2 regions of the Streptomyces albidicamelliae genome follow, and region 2 is predicted to be linked to the other one. Evidence: riboswitches for the same ligand, from Rfam matches in the RefSeq annotation. Region 2 holds a riboswitch; the other holds the start of a gene.
What was found. A riboswitch is a leader RNA that binds a small molecule or an ion and turns the genes downstream of it on or off. The one in region 2 is predicted to bind cyclic di-AMP.
Positions count from the first base shown of each region.

Region 1: it holds a riboswitch for cyclic di-AMP, as region 2 does, so the genes downstream of both, N8I86_RS28225 (M23 family metallopeptidase) here and N8I86_RS22850 (transglycosylase family protein) in region 2, are expected to answer to the same signal.

Region 1 covers NZ_CP106795.1:6,174,519-6,183,739, reverse strand. Annotated here, with positions in the region: gene N8I86_RS28240 (bifunctional acetate--CoA ligase family protein/GNAT family N-acetyltransferase) at 1-444, opposite strand, end outside; gene N8I86_RS28235 (HPr family phosphocarrier protein) at 622-903, shown strand; gene N8I86_RS28230 (GntR family transcriptional regulator) at 1,110-1,796, opposite strand; gene N8I86_RS28225 (M23 family metallopeptidase) at 1,996-2,751, opposite strand; cyclic di-AMP (ydaO/yuaA leader) riboswitch at 2,765-2,924, opposite strand; gene N8I86_RS28220 (M16 family metallopeptidase) at 3,154-4,542, opposite strand; gene N8I86_RS28215 (M16 family metallopeptidase) at 4,539-5,933, opposite strand; gene N8I86_RS28210 (DNA gyrase/topoisomerase IV subunit A) at 6,250-8,709, shown strand; gene N8I86_RS28205 (CobW family GTP-binding protein) at 8,706-9,221, opposite strand, start outside.
Region 2 covers NZ_CP106795.1:4,954,920-4,964,140, forward strand. Annotated here, with positions in the region: gene N8I86_RS22835 (nucleoside triphosphate pyrophosphohydrolase) at 1-773, shown strand, start outside; gene N8I86_RS22840 (cytochrome P450 family protein) at 991-2,364, shown strand; gene N8I86_RS22845 (LysM peptidoglycan-binding domain-containing protein) at 2,478-3,539, shown strand; cyclic di-AMP (ydaO/yuaA leader) riboswitch at 3,723-3,895, shown strand; gene N8I86_RS22850 (transglycosylase family protein) at 3,900-4,589, shown strand; gene eno (phosphopyruvate hydratase) at 4,954-6,261, shown strand; gene N8I86_RS22860 (FtsB family cell division protein) at 6,365-6,841, shown strand; gene N8I86_RS22865 (DUF501 domain-containing protein) at 6,887-7,486, shown strand; gene N8I86_RS22870 (Ppx/GppA phosphatase family protein) at 7,483-8,424, shown strand; gene N8I86_RS22875 (NAD(P)/FAD-dependent oxidoreductase) at 8,870-9,221, shown strand, end outside.

The DNA of each region.
Region 1 (9,221 bases), 1.2 Mb from region 2:
GCGGATGCCGCGCTCGCGCGCGACGGCCGCGATGTGCTCCAGCAGGGTGGAGGCGACACCGCGGCCCTGGTGGGCGTCCTGCACGAGGAAGGCGACCTCGGCCTCGTCGGCGGGGGCGGAGGCGGGCATCCCGTCGGCGCCGATGCGGTCGTAGCGTACGGTGGCGATGAACTCGCCGCCGATGGTGGCCGCGAGTCCCACCCGGTCCACGAAGTCGTGGTGCGTGAAGCGGTGGACGTCCTTGGCGGAGAGCCGTGGGTACGGTGCGAAGAAGCGGTAGTACTTCGACTCGTCGGAGACCTGCTCGTAGAAGCTGACCAGGCGGTCGGCGTCGTCGGCGGTGATGGGCCGGATGCGCGCGGTGCCTCCGTCGCGCAGCACCACGTCGGCCTCCCAGTGAGTGGGGTACTCGTGCCGCTCCTGCCGATCCGCCGAGGTCTGCATGGGCCCCAGAGTACGGCTCGCGTACGACAACGGCGCGAGGCAGTCTGTGGGGGACACCACGCCGGACCGAGGCCGCGGTCCGGTGCCGAACCGGAGGGGACCGAGGTCCGCTCCGGGCATGCTTCACGGTATGGGAAACTGGTCTAGACAACCCTGAAGACTGAAGGGCAGCAACACATGGCTGAGCGCCGCGTCAACGTCGGCTGGGCCGAGGGCCTCCACGCCCGCCCCGCTTCCATCTTCGTCCGAGCCGCCACGGCCACAGGCGTCCCGGTGACGATCGCCAAGGCCGGGGGCAACCCCGTCAACGCGGCCTCCATGCTGGCCGTCCTGGGGCTGGGCGCCCAGGGTGGCGAGGAGATCGTCCTCGCCTCGGAGGCCGAGGGCGCTGACGCCGCCCTGGACCGCCTGGCCAAGCTGGTCGCCGAGGGCCTGGAAGAGCTGCCCGAGACGGTCTGAGCACCTCGCGTCCGAACGCCGGAGCCGCGTCGCCTTTCCGGGCGGCGCGGCTTCGGCGTTATGGGCGGCGCGGCTTCGGCGTTACGGGCGGCCGTTTCGACAGCAAGGGTGACTCCGCCCGCTTTTGCGAAATCACCGAGCGAGGGAATTCGGGCAGCGAAAAACAGCCCCCACCGAATTCCCTCTCTTTGTATACGACGCCCGTGTTAATACCGGCGGCCCGTCGTGTTTACGGCATGTTGCGAAGTCCTCACACGCTCGGCGCCGCCGGAAAGGCGCAGACGGTGCGCGCCCGTCGCACGCTCGGCGTGCAGCGCCGTGACCGCCCGCGCGCGCTCGCCGTCGCCGCGTGCCACCGCGTCCACGATCGCGCCGTGCTCCGCCCAGGAGTCCAGCGGGCTCTGCGGGGCGTCCACCGCGTACATCCAGGCGATCTTGTGGCGCAGCTGGGTGAGCATCGAGGCCAGCGAGGGGCTGCCGGAGGCCTGCGCCAGCGTCTCGTGGAACCAGCCGCCCAGTGAGCGCAGCTCCCCGCTACCGCCGCTCCTGGCCCGCTCCTGCCCCAGCCGCACCAGGCCGCGCAGCACCTTGAGATGGGCCTCCGTACGGCGCTGTGCCGCCCGTGCCGCGCCGAGCGGCTCCAGCAGCAGCCGCATCTCCAGCAGGTCGGCGGCCTCCTGCGCGGTCGGTTCGGCCACGCACGCGCCCGCGTGCCGGCGGGTCACCACGAACCCCTCGGCCTCCAGGGTGCGCAGGGCCTCGCGGACGGGGACGCGCGAGACGCCGTAGCGGCGGGCCAGCACTTCCTCGGTGAGCCGGCCGCCGCGCTCGTGGACGCCGGCGACGATGTCGTCCCGGATCGCCGTGCACACCGAATGCGCCGGAACACGCATGACCGACCTCCGCATTAATCCCCGTGAAACGCCCGCAGGGGACGCCCGTTCCGTGACTCTATTCCAAAGAGGCCGAATTTCCGACGGCAGGCCGTAATCCATGGATATTTTTTGGCCGACGGCCCGTGCGGGGATCACGCGGAAACGGTGAAAGCCCCGGCTCGGTGAGCCGGGGCTTTCACATGTCCGCGTGGCGGCGTCAGACGTTCACGCCGTGGTTGCGGAGATAGGCGATGGGGTCGACGTCCGAGCCGTAGTCGGGGCTCGTGCGGGCCTCGAAGTGCAGGTGCGGGCCGGTGACGTTGCCGGTCGCGCCGGACAGGCCGATCTGCTGGCCCGGGACGACCTTCTGGCCCACCGTGACACCGATGGACGACAGGTGGCCGTACTGGGTGTACATGCCGTCGGCCATCCGGATCACGATCTGGTTGCCGTACGCGCCGCCCCAGCCGGTGGAGACGACGGTGCCGGAGCCGACCGCGTGGACGGACGTGCCGCTGGCCGCGTGGAAGTCGATGCCGGTGTGGGAGCCGGAGGACCACAGCGAGCTGCTGGCCTTGTAGGCGGTGGACACGTAGGAGTGCACGATCGGGGCGACGAACGCGTTCAGGCGCTTGCGCTCGGACTCGCGGGCGGCGCGGGCCCTGGCCTCGCGCTCCTCCTTGACCTTGGCGGCGGCGGCCTTGGCGGCGGCCTCCTCGGCCGCCTGCTGCTCGGCGGCCTGCTTCTGGGCGTCCGCCTGCGCGCTGATCTGCTCCGCGACGTCGTCGCTGACGGTCACGACGGGCGTGAGACCGGTCTGCTCCGCGGCGTTCTCGGCGGCGAGCGCCGGCGACGCGGCGAGGGTGCCGATGACACCCGTGGTGGTGAGGGCGGCGACACCGGCCGCCTGCGCGGTGGTGCGCTTGACCCGGCCGGGCTTGCGATGCTTCCCGGTGGCGCACATGAACGCCATGAAGTGGCTGGTCCTTTCCTTCCTTCTCGCCTACCGGGTTAGCTGACGGGTTCGGAGCAGGAAGGTCTCCTACGGGCCCCCTCGCTCACGCGCGGGCGCCCGATTCACCCCAGGGACGATGGGTCCCCGGCTCCCCTGGCTCGCGCCGTACGGGGACTCGGCGATGACTGTCCGGTGCCGCGGGCGCGGCGTGGTGCGTGACGAACAGCCTGGACGAACCTACGGAAGCCCGCTTTCAATCCTCAAACGGATCCGGGCTTTTGTAGCGCATCCCACAGGGCAGACAGGCAACCTCCGCCCCAAATCGGGCATCTGGTGAAGCGAGTGGAACGGCGGGGGCCCTGACGACCCGTAGGTCGGCAGGGCCCCACGCACGCGTGCCGTGCTCCGCGGCGGCGGCCGCTATTCGGCCGTGACGACGGTGACTTCGCCGATGCCGAGCGCCTCGACCGGCGCCTTGATCTGGGAGGCGTCGCCGACGAGGACGGTCACCAGCCGGTCCACCGGGAAGGCGTTGACGACGGCCGCGGTCGCCTCGACCGTGCCCGTCGCGGCCAGCTGCCGGTACAGCGTCGCCTGGAAGTCGTCGGGCAGGTGCTGCTCGACCTGGTCGGCCAGGGTGCTCGCGACGGCCGCCGCGGTCTCGTACTTCAGCGGCGCCACCCCGACGAGGTTCTGCACGGCGACGTCCCGCTCGGCGTCGGTCAGGCCCTCCGCCGCGAGGGTGCGCAGCACCTTCCACAGGTCGTCCAGCGCGGGGCCGGTGTTCGGCGTGTCCACGGAGCCGCTGATGGCGAGCATGGAGGCACCGGTGCCGTCCGGGGCCGACCGCATGACCTGCCCGAACGCCCGTACCCCGTAGGTGTAGCCCTTCTCCTCGCGCAGCACGCGGTCCAGGCGGGAGGTGAGGGTGCCGCCGAGGCAGTAGGTGCCGAGGACCTGGGCGGGCCAGACCCGGTCGTGCCGGTCCGGGCCGACCCGCCCGATGAGCAGCTGCGTCTGGACGGCGCCCGGCCGGTCCACGATGACCACGCGGCCGGTGTCGTCGGCGGTCACCGGGGGCACCGGCCGCGGCTCGCCCGGCGTGCCGGTCCACGCGCCGAGGGTGTCGCCGAGCAGCTCGTCCAGGTCGGTGCCGGTGAGGTCGCCGACGACGACCACGGTGGCCGTGGCGGGGCGGACGTGCCGGTCGTAGAAGGCGCGTACGGACGCCGCGTCGATCTTCTCGACCGTCTCCTCGGTGCCCTGGCGCGGCCGGGACATGCGCGAGGTCGCCGGGAACAGCTCCTTGGAGAGCTCCTTGGCGGCCCGGCGGGAGGGGTTGGCCAGCTCGTGCGGGATCTCGTCCAGGCGGTTGCGGACCAGCCGCTCGACCTCGCTCTCCGCGAAGGCGGGGGCGCGCAGGGCGTCGGCGAGCAGGCCGAGGCCCTTGGCCAGGCGGGAGGCCGGGACCTCCAGGCTGAGCCGGACCCCGGGGTGGTCGGCGTGCGCGTCGAGCGTGGCGCCGGCGCGCTCCAGCTCGGCGGCGTAGTCCTCGGCCGAGTGCTTGTCGGTGCCCTCGGAGAAGGCCCGCGCCATGATCGTGGCGACGCCGTCCAGGCCGGCGGGCTCCGCGTCCAGGGGCGCGTCCAGCATCACCTCGACGGCGACGACCTGCTGGCCGGGGCGGTGGCAGCGCAGCACGGTCAGGCCGTTGTCCAGCGTGCCGCGCTCGGGGGCCGGGAACGCCCACGGCCGGGCGTCGCCCGGCTGCGGCCGGGGGTGGAACTCCATGGTGGCGAGCTCGGTCACTTGGCCGTCTCCTCGTTCTCGTTGCCGGCCTCTACGGTCGCTTCGCGTTCCGGGTCCTCGGGGACCTGGGCGTCCTCGACGGTCTCCGGGGACTTCGGCTCGTAGACGAGGACCGCGCGGTTGTCGGGCCGCAGGCGGGCCTTGGCGACCTCCTGGACCTCCTCGGGGGTGACCTCCAGGACACGCTTGACCGCGGTGAGCGCGAGCTGCGGGTCGCCGAACAGGACGGCGTACCGGCACAGTTCGTCGGCACGGCCGGCGACCGTGCCTAGCCGGTCCAGCCACTCGCGCTCCAACTGGGCCTGGGCGCGCTCCATCTCCTCGGGCGTCGGGCCCTCCCCGGCGAACCGGGCCAGCTCCTCGTCGATGGCGGCCTCGATGACCGGCACCTCGACGTCACCGGAGGTCTTCACGTCCAGCCAGCCCATGGAGGGCGCCCCGGACAGCCGCAGCAGGCCGAAGCCGGCCGCGACGGCCGTACGGTCGCGGCGCACCAGCCGGTTGTACAGGCGGGAGGACTCGCCTCCGCCGAGGACGGTCAGCGCGAGGTCGGCCGCGTCGCACGCGCGCGTGCCGTCGTGGGGCAGCCGGTAGGCGGCCATCAGGGCGCGCGCCGGGACCTCTTCCACGAGGACCTCGCGCTTCTGCCCGCCGATGGTCTCCGGCAGCGAGCCGTCGCGGGGCTCGGGCTTGCCGTCGTGGGACGCGATGGAGCCGAAGTACCGCTCGATCCAGGCGAGGGTCTGCTGCGGGTCGATGTCGCCGACCACCGAGAGCACCGCGTTGTTCGGCGCGTAGTAGGTGCGGAAGAACTGGCGCGCGTCCTCCAGGGTGGCCGCGTCCAGGTCCGCCATCGAGCCGATCGGCGTGTGGTGGTACGGGTGGCCCTCGGGGTACGACAGGGCGGTCAGCTTCTCGAAGGCGGTGCCGTAGGGAACGTTGTCGTAGCGCTGGCGGCGCTCGTTCTTGACGACGTCCCGCTGGTTCTCCATCGACTCGTCGTCCAGCGCGGCGAGCAGCGAGCCCATGCGGTCGGCCTCCAGCCAGAGGGCGAGCTCCAGCTGGTGGGCGGGCATGGTCTCGAAGTAGTTGGTGCGCTCGAAGCTGGTGGTGCCGTTGAGCGAGCCGCCGGCGCCCTGCACCAGCTCGAAGTGGCCGTTGCCCTTGACCTGCGCCGAGCCCTGGAACATCAGGTGCTCGAAGAGGTGAGCCAGGCCGGTACGCCCCTTGACCTCGTGGCGGGACCCGACGTCGTACCAGAGGCAGACCGCCGCCACCGGGGTCAGGTGATCCTCGGAGAGCACCACGCGCAGACCGTTGGCCAGCCGGTGCTCGGTCGCTGTCAGGCCCCCGGAGCCTGCCTCGGCCGTGGTCGTGTGACCCATGGGCATGTACGTCCCTTCGCGAGCGGAGGCGGTCGTCGAAACCGCGGTTTTCCTGCCGTTCCTGCCACTGTATGCAAAGCGTGCGGGGCCTCGGCGAAGTTCCCGCTGGACGTACGCCCACAGCGGATCGCGTAGCCTGCGTCCGGCCCCCTCCGGGCGTCTTCCGGCGCGGGGCGGGTCCGCGGAGACCGGGTCGTGGCCCGGGTTGTCAGTACCGCGGTCCACAATGGTCCGCGACAGATCCGTCAATCGCTTCAGCAAGAGCGAGCCGGAGGGTGCGCGCCCCCTCGGTGAGCGACCAGATCAGGAGGAGCCGGCAGCGATGGCCCGCCGCAGCACGAAGACCCCGCCGCCCGACGATTCGTTCGAGGAGAGGATCCTCGACATCGACGTCGTGGACGAGATGCGTGGCTCCTACCTCGAGTACGCGTACTCGGTCATCTACTCGCGCGCCCTGCCGGACGCCCGTGACGGACTCAAGCCGGTGCACCGCCGCATCGTCTACCAGATGAACGAGATGGGCCTGCGCCCCGACCGCTCGTACGTGAAGTGCGCGCGTGTCGTCGGCGAGGTCATGGGAAAGCTGCACCCGCACGGCGACGCGTCGATCTACGACGCCCTGGTCCGCATGGCGCAGCCCTTCTCCATGCGCGTGCCGCTGGTCGACGGCCACGGCAACTTCGGCTCGCTGGGCAACGACGACCCGCCGGCCGCCATGCGGTACACCGAGTGCCGGCAGGCCGAGGCGACGAGCCTGATGACCGAGTCGATCGACGAGGACACGGTCGACTTCGCGCCCAACTACGACGGCCAGGAGCAGGAGCCGGTGGCGCTGCCGGCCGCCTTCCCGAACCTGCTGGTCAACGGCTCGTCGGGCATCGCGGTCGGCATGGCGACGAACATGGCGCCGCACAACCTGCGCGAGGTCATCGCCGCCGCCCGCCATCTGATCCGGTTCCCGAACGCGGACCTGGACGCGCTGATGAAGCACGTCCCGGGCCCCGACCTGCCCACCGGCGGCCGGATCGTGGGCCTCGACGGCGTCCGGGACGCGTACGCGACCGGCCGCGGCACCTTCAAGATGCGCGCCACGGTGGCGATCGAGACCGTCACCGCCCGCCGCAAGGGCCTGATCGTCACGGAGCTGCCGTTCACGGTCGGTCCCGAGAAGGTCATCGCGAAGATCAAGGACCTGGTCAACTCGAAGAAGATCCAGGGCATCGCCGACGTCAAGGACCTCACCGACCGCGAGCACGGTCTGCGCCTGGTCATCGAGATCAAGAACGGCTTCGTGCCCGAGGCGATCCTGGAGCAGCTGTACAAGCTGACGCCGATGGAGGAGTCCTTCGGCATCAACAACGTCGCCCTGGTCGACGGCCAGCCGCTCACCCTCGGTCTGAAGGAGCTGCTGGAGGTCTACCTGGACCACCGCTTCGACGTCGTCCGGCGCCGCAGCGAGTTCCGCCGCACCAAGCGGCGGGACCGGCTCCACCTGGTCGAGGGCCTGCTGACCGCGCTGGTCGACATCGACGAGGTCATCCGGCTGATCCGGTCCAGCGAGAACTCCGCGCAGGCCAAGGAGCGCCTGATGCGGCGCTTCTCGCTGAGCGAGATCCAGACGCAGTACATCCTCGACACGCCGCTGCGCCGGCTCACCAAGTTCGACCGCATCGAGCTGGAGGCGGAGAAGGACCGGCTCATCTCGGAGATCGAGGAGCTGACCCGGATCCTGGAGTCCGACGCGGAGCTGCGCAAGCTGGTCTCGGCCGAACTGGCCGCGGTGGCCAAGAAGTTCGGCACCGACCGGCGTACGGTCCTGCTGGAGGCCGGCGGCGCCCCGGCGGCGGCCGTGCCGCTGCAGGTCGCCGACGACCCGTGCCGGGTGCTGCTGTCCTCGACGGGTCTGCTGGCCCGTACGGCGACCGACGAGCCGTTCCCGGCGACGGCCGGCGCGAAGCGCGTCAAGCACGACGTGATCGTCTCGGCGGTCCCGGCCACCGCGCGCGGCGAGATCGGCGCGGTGACCTCGACCGGCCGTCTGCTGCGGATCAACGTGGTCGACCTGCCGCAGCTGCCCGAGCAGGGGGCCGCGCCCAACCTCGCCGGTGGCGCGCCGCTGGCGGAGTTCGTCTCCCTGGAGGACGACGAGACGGTGGTCTGCCTGACCACGCTCGACGAGTCGTCCCCGGGGCTGGCGATCGGTACCGAGCAGGGTGTCGTCAAGCGTGTGGTGCCCGACTACCCGTCCAACAAGGACGAGTTGGAGGTCATCACGCTCAAGGACGGCGACCGGATCGTCGGCGCGGTGGAGCTGCGCACCGGCGAGGAGGACCTGGTGTTCATCACGGACGACGCGCAGCTGCTGCGGTTCCAGGCCTCCGTCGTGCGCCCGCAGGGCCGTCCGGCGGGCGGTATGGCGGGCATCAAGCTCACCGAGGGCGCCAAGGTCATCTCGTTCACGGCGGTCGACCCGGCGGCGGACGCGGTCGTCTTCACGGTGGCGGGTTCGCGCGGCACGCTGGACGACTCGGTGCAGACGACGGCCAAGCTGACGCCCTTCGACCAGTACCCGCGCAAGGGCCGGGCCACCGGCGGTGTGCGCTGCCAGCGGTTCCTGAAGGGCGAGGACTGCCTGTCCTTCGGCTGGGCGGGGCCGTCCCCGGCGCACGCGGCGCAGAAGAACGGCACCCCGGTCACGCTGCCGGAGGCCGACCCGCGCCGGGACGGCTCGGGCACCTCACTGCCGAAGACCGTCGCGGTGGCCGCGGGACCGGTGCTCTAGGCCTCGTCCGGCTCGTCGCTACCGGCCGGGTACGGGTCGTCGCCGGGCTCCTCCTCGGAGCCCGGCACATAGCGCAGGACGCCCCACATGCCCTGCTCGTCGGCGTGCGGGGCGTCGTTCGCGCACGCCTGAAGCTCCTTGTCCAGGGCGCCGGTGTCGATGCCGGAGCCGATCAGTACCAGCCGGGTGAGGCGGTCGTCGGCGGACGGCCAGGGCTCCGGGTGGAAGCGCAGGAACCGGCCCACGGCGTGGACGGCGTACCGGTTGCGCGTGTCGTAGGGCCCGAAGTCGACGTACCCCTTGATGCGGTACAGACCCTGCGGACGGCTGTCCAGGAACCGCATCAGCCGGCGGGGATCCATCGGCGGGACGGAGACGAAGGACAGGCTGTCGTAGGCCGTGTGCATATGGTCTGCGTGGCCGTCGCCGCCGGGGACGTCGGCGCCGTGGTCGTGCAGGTCGTCGAAGGAGAGCTGCCCGACGCGCTCCTCGCCGGGCCGGCGGTCGAAGAG
Region 2 (9,221 bases):
GGCGGACGGTGGTCGTCGTGGCCACCGGCGAGGGCGAGCCCGCGCTCACCGACGGTCTGGCCCGGCTGGCCGGTTCCGGGCGCGTCTCCATGCCGGAGCTGGAGCTGCTCCCCGCCTCCTACGACCTGCCCGGCGCCCGCCTCTTGGACCTGGTGCAGGTCATGGACCGCATCCGCGTCGAGTGCCCCTGGTCCTCCCGGCAGACCCACCTGGGCCTGGCCAAGTACGGCATCGAGGAGGCGTACGAACTGGTCGAGGCGATCGAGGCCGGTGACCGGGAGGAGCTGCGCGAGGAGCTGGGGGACGTGCTGCTCCAGGTGGTCTTCCACTCCCGCATCGCCGAGGAGGACCCGGAGGCGCCCTTCTCCGTCGACGACGTGGCCGCCGGCATCGTCGCCAAGCTCATCCACCGTCACCCGCACGTCTTCGGCGAGGAGAAGGCCGAGACGCCGGAGGACGTCAAGGAGCACTGGCTGCGCACCAAGGCCGAGGAGAAGCAGCGCACCTCGGTCACCGAGGGCGTCCCCCTCGGCCAGCCCGGCCTCGCCCTCGCCGCCAAGCTCGCCTCCCGCGCCCGCACGGCGGACCTGGACGTCCCGCTGCCGCAGGGGGAGGGCGTCGGTTACGAACTGCTCGCCATGGCGGTCCGCGCCGAGGCGTCCGGCGTCGACCCGGAGGCGGCGCTGCGCGCGGCGGCACGGGTCTACCGGGACGCGATACGCGCGGCGGAGGGCACGGACCGGACGGACGGCCCGGCCCCGCAGGAGGGGTAGCGGGCCCGGGCGGCGCGAGGAGGTACGGAACCCGGCGGCGCGGGCAGGCACGGAATCCGACGGCGCGGGGAGGTACGGAATCCGGCGGCGCGAGGAGGTACGGAACCCGGCGGCGCGGGCAGGCACGGAACCCGGCGGCACGGGAGGCAAGAACCCCGGCGGCACAGGGCACGACACCGCGCAAGGGGCGGCGGGCCCGTCCGGATACCGTCGAGGGGTGACCGACCAGCCCCGCCCCTCGACCGCCCCCGGTTCCGTGCCCGAGCTCTTCACCTGGGAGTTCGCCACCGACCCGTACCCCGCCTACGCCTGGCTGCGCGAGCACGCGCCGGTGCACCGCACCCGGTTGCCCAGCGGTGTCGAGGCCTGGCTGGTCACCCGCTACGCCGACGCCAAGCAGGCCCTGGCCGACCAGCGGCTGAGCAAGAACCCGGCGCACCACGACGAGCCCGCGCACGCCAAGGGGAAGACCGGCATCCCCGGTGAGCGCAAGGCCGAGCTGATGACGCACCTGCTGAACATCGACCCGCCGGACCACACCCGGCTGCGCCGGCTCGTGAGCAAGGCGTTCACCCCGCGCCGGGTCGCCGAGTTCGCGCACCGCGTGCAGGAGCTCACCGACCACCTCATCGACGGGTTCGCCGAGCGGGGCTCCGCCGACCTCATCCACGAGTTCGCCTTCCCGCTGCCCATCTACGCCATCTGCGACCTCCTGGGCGTCCCGCGCGAGGACCAGGACGACTTCCGGGACTGGGCCGGGATGATGATCCGGCACGGCGGTGGACCGCGGGGCGGGGTCGCGCGGTCGGTGAAGAAGATGCGTGGCTACCTGGCCGAGCTGATCCACCGGAAGCGTGCGGCCCTGCCCGCCGAGCCGGGGCCCGGCGAGGACCTCATCTCGGGTCTCATCCGCGCCTCCGACCACGGTGAGCACCTCACCGAGAACGAGGCCGCCGCCATGGCCTTCATCCTTCTGTTCGCCGGCTTCGAGACCACCGTCAACCTCATCGGCAACGGCACCTACGCCCTGCTCACCCATCCCGCGCAGCGCCGGCGGCTGCAGGAGTCCCTGGCGAGGGGGGAGCGGGACCTCCTGGAGACCGGGGTGGAGGAACTGCTGCGTTTCGACGGGCCGGTGGAGCTGGCCACCTGGCGGTTCGCCACCGAGCCGCTCACCGTCGGCGGGCAGGACATCGCGCCGGGCGACCCGGTGCTGGTCGTGCTCGCGGCGGCCGACCGGGACCCCGCGCGGTTCACCGACCCGGACGTGCTGGACCTCGCCCGCCGCGACAACCAGCACCTCGGCTACGGCCACGGCATCCACTACTGCCTCGGCGCGCCGCTCGCCCGTCTGGAGGGCCAGACCGCGCTCGCCACCCTCCTCACCCGCCTGCCCGATCTGCGGCTCGCCGCCGACCCGGCCGAACTGCGCTGGCGGGGCGGACTCATCATGCGCGGGCTGCGCACCCTGCCCGTGGAGTTCACCCCGGTCCCCCGGCCGCCCCGGCGGCCGGGGGACCGGCGAGGGGCCGGCCCAGAGTTCGTAGAACCTTCAACACGACAGGCGTTCAACTCTGTGATCTTCACGTGATCTGCGCGGCATGAACTTGTGACAAGTGATCGTCTGCCGATACGTTCCTCCCTCAGCGTGGCGACGAGCACCATCCGCCGCGCCGGCCCTGCTGTCGCACGAAAGGCTTCCGCATGCTCTCCGGGAACGGCCGCCATCGTCGCCCCCGTCAGGCTCCAGCTCTCCTCGTCGCGGCCGGAGTGACCGGCTCCGCCATCGCCATCCCGCTGCTCGGCGCGGCGAGCGCCAACGCGGCCGACGGCACCACGTGGGACAAGGTGGCCGAGTGCGAGAGCGGCGGTTCGTGGAGCGCCGACACCGGCAACGGTTACTACGGCGGACTCCAGATATCCCAGGAGGACTGGGACAAGTACGGCGGCGGGCAGTACGCCTACAGCGCCGACGAGGCCAGCCGCTCGCAGCAGATCTCCGTCGCCGAGAAGATCCTCGCCGACCGGGGCACCACCCCCTGGGCCACCTGCGCCCTGCTCTCCGGGCTGACCTACAACTCCGGCTCGCTGGACGTCGACACGGGCGTCGACGAGTCCGGGAACGCCCAGGGTTCGGACGACTCGTCCGGATCGGGTGACAACTCCTCATCGTCCGGTCTGCCGGATTCGTCGTCGTCCGGCGACTCTTCCGCCTCCGGTTCCACCGGCTCCAAGGGCGACGCGGACTCCTCCGATGGCACGCACGGGAAGTCCACCTCCCACCCGGGCGAGGGTGGCGGCAAGGGGGACGACAACGAGGACGGATCGACCGGCACCAACACCCCCAAGCCGGACAAGTCCACCTCTCCCGAGACCGGTGACGCCGGAAGCGCACAGGGGGACGGCGGCTCGCCCACGGCCGTTCCGGACACCGGCAACTCGGACAATTCCCAGCAGAGCGCCGGATCCTGGAGCCTGGTCGACACCGGCGCGCTCAGCAGTGGCGGACGTCACCGCGGCAAGAGCGCGGACGAAAACGTGACAAACGGTCAGGACTCCGCCGCGACCGGCCGTCACGCCTCCCGCGAGGCGGACGACTACACCGTCCGCCAGGGCGACTCGCTCGCCTCCATCGCCGAGTCCCTTGCGGTCGAGGGCGGGTGGCGCGCCCTCTATGCCGACAACAAGAAGGAGATCGGGTCCGACCCGAACCGCATCACGGCCGGTCAGACCCTGGAAATCGGTAGCGAAACGGACGCCGGATAGCGCGAGTTGGCGCCCCACTTGCGGCGCTAATGTCCGGTTTGGTGAAAGTGTGGGATGAGTCTCAGAAGCCCTGATCGTCTTTGAAATTCCGCGGATCGCGTGTCTACGGTCAAGGCCGCTCGTCACCACGAGCCCCGGCAGTCGCAACGCCGAATCCTGCCAGCGGTTGCCCGGGAACAGTCGTCGCGTCATGCGCCGTAGGCAGGAGCGGGGGACCCAAGGTAAGTGCCGTTGCCGGCAGTTGAGCCGGCACCGGCTTGGGGTGAAGCCGCACTCCGCGCAAGCGGGAGTGCGGCCGGGCAACTCAACCGGCCCGAACCCGACAGCTCACCTCGCAGGCGTCGGTGAGGGGATCGATCCATGCTGTTTTCCAGCAAGGGCAAGCACCGCCGTCCGTCCAAGGCCGTCCGCGCCGTCGCGCTCGCCGGTGTCACCGGTGCCGCCGTCGCCGCTCCGCTGATGGCGGCCGGCAACGCCTCCGCCGCCACCGCCTCCCAGTGGGACGCGGTCGCCCAGTGCGAGTCCGGCGGCAACTGGTCCATCAACACCGGCAACGGCTACTTCGGCGGTCTGCAGTTCTCCGCCTCCACCTGGGCCGCGTACGGCGGCACCGCCTACGCCCCGCAGGCCAACCAGGCCAGCAAGGCGCAGCAGATAGCCGTCGCCGAGAAGGTGCTCGCCGCTCAGGGCAAGGGCGCCTGGCCGGTCTGCGGCACGGGTCTGTCGAGCACCCCCTACAACGGCTCGACCGGCTCCACCCCGACGGGTGGCTCCTCGTCGAAGCCGGCCACCACCACCCGCTCCACCGACACGCAGGCCGCCTCCCGGTCCGCCGAGCGTCCGGCCGCGAGCAAGACCGTCACCACCCCGACCGGCAAGAAGGTGAAGAAGGGCGACGGCGAGTACAAGGTCGTCAAGGGCGACACCCTCAGCACCATCGCCACGAAGCACCACGTCCAGGGCGGCTGGAAGAAGCTCTTCGAGCTGAACAAGGACATCGTCGAGGACGCCGACATGATCTTCCCCGGTCAGCAGCTGCACCTGAAGTGACACCCGGCCGCCAGCCGGACCACAGCGCCCTCACATTCCCGGTGGGCACCCTGGAGGTGCCCACCCCGCAGACCTCGTGAGGGTCACCCCCGTCCCCACGGGCTCCCCGCCCCGGCGCGTTTTCCCCCGTACGCGCCGGGGCGGGGTTTTTCGTCTCCCGGCCCGCTTCCGGCCCTTTCCCTGTTCTTCATCGCGGCCCCCCTTTGTTCCGACGGTGAACAATGGGTACCGTCTGCGTGTCCCGCCCTGTCCACGGGACGGTCGGTCGGTGGCCGACGGCCCGTGGACGGATAGGCTCTAGGCGCAAGGCCCGGAGCCGTGAGGCACCCAGCCCCGCACTTCCAGCGTCACATCCAAGAAGGAGATGCTCGTGCCGTCCATCGACGTCGTCGTAGCCCGGGAAATCCTGGACTCCCGAGGCAACCCCACGGTCGAGGTCGAGGTCGGCCTCGACGACGGCAGCACCGGTCGTGCCGCCGTCCCGTCCGGCGCCTCCACGGGCGCCTTCGAGGCCATCGAGCTGCGCGACGGTGACCCGAACCGCTACCAGGGCAAGGGTGTCGAGAAGGCCGTCCTCGCCGTCATCGAGCAGATCGGCCCGGAGCTCGTCGGCTACGACGCCACCGAGCAGCGCCTGATCGACCAGGCCATGTTCGACCTGGACGCCACCGACAACAAGGGCTCGCTCGGCGCCAACGCCATCCTCGGCGTCTCCCTGGCCGTCGCGCACGCCGCCTCCGAGGCCTCGGACCTCCCCCTCTTCCGCTACCTGGGCGGCCCGAACGCGCACCTGCTGCCGGTGCCGATGATGAACATCCTGAACGGCGGCTCGCACGCCGACTCCAACGTGGACATCCAGGAGTTCATGATCGCCCCGATCGGCGCGGAGTCCTTCTCCGAGGCGCTGCGCTGGGGCACCGAGGTCTACCACACGCTGAAGAAGGTCCTGAAGAGCAAGGGCCTGTCCACCGGCCTCGGCGACGAGGGCGGCTTCGCCCCGAACCTGGACTCCAACCGCGCCGCCCTGGACCTCATCCTCGAAGCGATCAAGGAAGCCGGTTACGTCCCCGGCGAGCAGATCGCCCTCGCGCTCGACGTGGCCGCCTCCGAGTTCTACAAGGACGGCAAGTACCTCTTCGAGGGCAAGGAGCGCTCCGCCGCCGAGATGACGGAGTACTACGAGGAGCTCGTCGCGGCCTACCCGCTCGTCTCCATCGAGGACCCGCTGTTCGAGGACGACTGGTCCGGCTGGAAGGTCATCACCGACCGTCTCGGCGACAAGGTCCAGCTGGTCGGCGACGACCTGTTCGTCACCAACCCCGAGCGCCTCGCCCGCGGCATCGAGGACGGCGCGGCCAACGCCCTGCTGGTCAAGGTGAACCAGATCGGCTCGCTCACCGAGACCCTGGACGCCGTCGAGCTGGCCCAGCGCAACGGCTTCAAGTGCATGATGTCCCACCGCTCCGGCGAGACCGAGGACGTCACCATCGCCGACCTCGCCGTCGCCACCAACTGCGGCCAGATCAAGACCGGCGCCCCGGCCCGCTCCGAGCGCGTCGCCAAGTACAACCAGCTGCTGCGCATCGAGGAGATCCTCGACGACGCCGCGGTGTACGCCGGCCGCAGCGCCTTCCCGCGCTTCCGCGGCCAGCACGAGGTCTCCAAGGGCTGACCTCCACCGGGCTAAGTCTTAGCCAGTCGTACGTACGTCCCCGTCCCCGGTCCCGTACCGTGTCCGGGGACGTACGCACGTGAAAGGGGAGGCGGAGGACCAGATGGCCGTGAAGGACCGGGACCGTTTCTCCACCGCGACCAGGCTGCGGCTGCTCGGCGAGCAGACGGCGGCCCGCGTCTACCGCTCCCAGACCAAGCGCCAGGCGCGCCGCTCCCGGCTCACCGGCCGCGCGGCCCTGCTCGCGCTGGTGCTGTGCACGATGATCGTCGCGCTCGCCTACCCGATGCGGCAGTACGTCTCCCAGCGCGCCGAGATCTCCGATCTCCAGCACCGCCAGGAGCAGGCACGCCGGCGCGTCGAGCAGCTGCGGGACCTCAAGGCGCGCTGGCAGGACGACGCCTACGCCGAGCAGCAGATCCGGCACCGGCTGCACTACGTGAGGCCCGGCGAGACCGGGTACGTGGTGGTGGACCCGGGATCCGCCCAGCAGTCCCGCACCGATCTCCGGGCCGCGCACCGGCCCTGGTACGCGAACGTCTGGGACGGCGTCGACAAGTCCGACGCCTCCGACCAGTAGCCGGCCCCGTCCGGTCACCGACAGAAAGCCACCCTGAAAGCAGTCATGGAAACGCCTCCGCCGCCCACTCCGCACACCGAGCCCACCGACGCGGACGTCGAGGCCTTCAAGCAGCAGCTCGGCCGACCGCCGCGGGGCCTGCGGGCCATCGCGCACCGCTGCCCCTGCGGCCAGCCGGACGTCGTGGAGACGGCGCCGCGCCTGCCCGACGGCACGCCCTTCCCGACGACGTACTACCTGACGTGCCCGCGCGCCGCCTCGGCGATCGGCACGCTGGAGGCGAACGGCGTCATGAAGGAGATGACCGAGCGGCTGGGCACCGACCCCGAGCTGGCCGCCGCCTACCGGGCCGCGCACGAGGACTACATCCGGCGCCGCGACGAGATCGAGGTCCTCGCGGGCTTCCCCAGTGCGGGCGGCATGCCGGACCGGGTGAAGTGCCTGCACGTCCTCGTGGCGCACTCGCTGGCCGCGGGGCCGGGCGTGAACCCGCTCGGCGACGAGGCGATCGCCCTGCTGCCGGAGTGGTGGAGCAAGGGGCCGTGCGTGACGCCGTCCGGGCCCCCGTGCGGGGAGGAGTGGCAGGTGGACGCCACCGAGGACGGCTTCTTCGCCGCCCGGCCCGTCGAGGAGGACGGCAAGTGACCCGGGTCGCCGCCATCGACTGCGGTACGAACTCCATCCGCCTCCTGGTCGCCGACGCGGACCCGGCCACCGGCGAACTCGTCGACCTGGACCGGCGCATGACGATCGTCCGGCTCGGCCAGGGAGTGGACCGCACCGGCCGGCTCGCCCCCGAGGCGCTGGAGCGGACCTTCGCCGCCTGCCGGGAGTACGCGGAGATCATCAAGGAGCACGGCGCCGAGAAGCTCCGCTTCGTCGCCACCTCGGCCTCCCGCGACGCGGAGAACCGGGACGAGTTCGTCCGCGGTGTCGTGGACATCCTCGGTGTCGAGCCCGAGGTCATCACCGGGGACCAGGAGGCCGAGTTCTCCTTCACCGGCGCCACCAGGGAGCTGACGGGGCGTGACGACCTCACCAGGCCCTTCCTCGTCGTGGACATCGGCGGCGGCTCCACCGAGTTCGTCGTCGGCGGGGACCACGTGGCGGCCGCGCGCTCCGTGGACGTCGGCTGCGTGCGGATGACGGAACGTCACCTGGTGCACGACGGCAAGGTGAGCGACCCGCCCACCGAGGAGCGGATCGCCGCCATGCGGGCCGACATCGAGGCCGCTCTCGACCTCGCCGAGCGGACGGTCCCGCTGCGCGAGGCGCACACCCTGGTGGGCCTCGCGGGCTCGGTCACCACCGTGTCCGCGATCGCCCAGGACCTGCCGGAGTACGACTCCGCGCGCATCCACCACTCCCGGATCTCCCACGACCGGGTACGCGAGATCACCGGACGGCTGCTGCGCTCCACGCACGCCGAACGCGCCGCGATCCCGTCGATGCACCCCGGCCGGGTCGACGTCATCGGGGCCGGGGCCCTGGTGCTGCTGGCGATCATGGAACGGATCGGCGCCGAGGAGGTCGTCGTCAGCGAGCACGACATCCTCGACGGCATCGCGTGGTCGGTGGCGTAGCTCTCTTTGGTTACTGACCGGTAGCCATCGGCTGAGCAGGTCGGATAACGTCTGAGCGGGGCTGAGGGGCCCCTTGCGGGCCCCTCGGTGACGGCCGGTCGGGAAAGTTCGTGAAGTTCTTCACAAGAGATTCTGTCCTGCGGGGCCGTGAAAGGGGGCCGATCGGCCCTTCCGGGGGTTCCCGGCCCGTTTGAACATGTTCAGTAGATAGGTACGAGGGGCCCCGCAAGGGGGGTGCTCCGGGGGTGTTGCGAAGTGCTCACGACGCCCCGCCGGACGAAGAGAGGCAGCTCACGCGGCCTTGACAACGGGTCAGAACGCCCAGTGGTTCCCCCTGGACGACATGACCTGCGTCACGCGGGCCGCGGAGTTTAGCACAGCACCTGTCGAACCTTGTGAAGGGGCGCACGAGCACCCCTGTCGAGGCGGGTGGATACTCGATGGCATGAGCACCACGGAGCGTCCCAGGATCCTCGTAGTAGGCGGTGGGTACGTAGGCCTGTACGCAGCTCGGCGCATTCTCAAGAAGATGCGCTACGGCGAGGCGACCGTCACGGTCGTCGACCCCCGGTCGTACATGACCTACCAGCCCTTCCTCCCCGAAGCCGCCGCCGGCAGCATCTCCCCTCGCCACGTCGTCGTCCCGCTGCGACGCGTGCTGCCGAAGGCGGAGGTCCTCACCGGTCGGGTCACCACCATCGACCAGGACCGCAAGGTCGCCACGATCGCCCCGCTCGTGGGCGAGGCGTACGAGCTGCCCTTCGACTACCTCGTCATCGCGATGGGCGCGGTCTCCC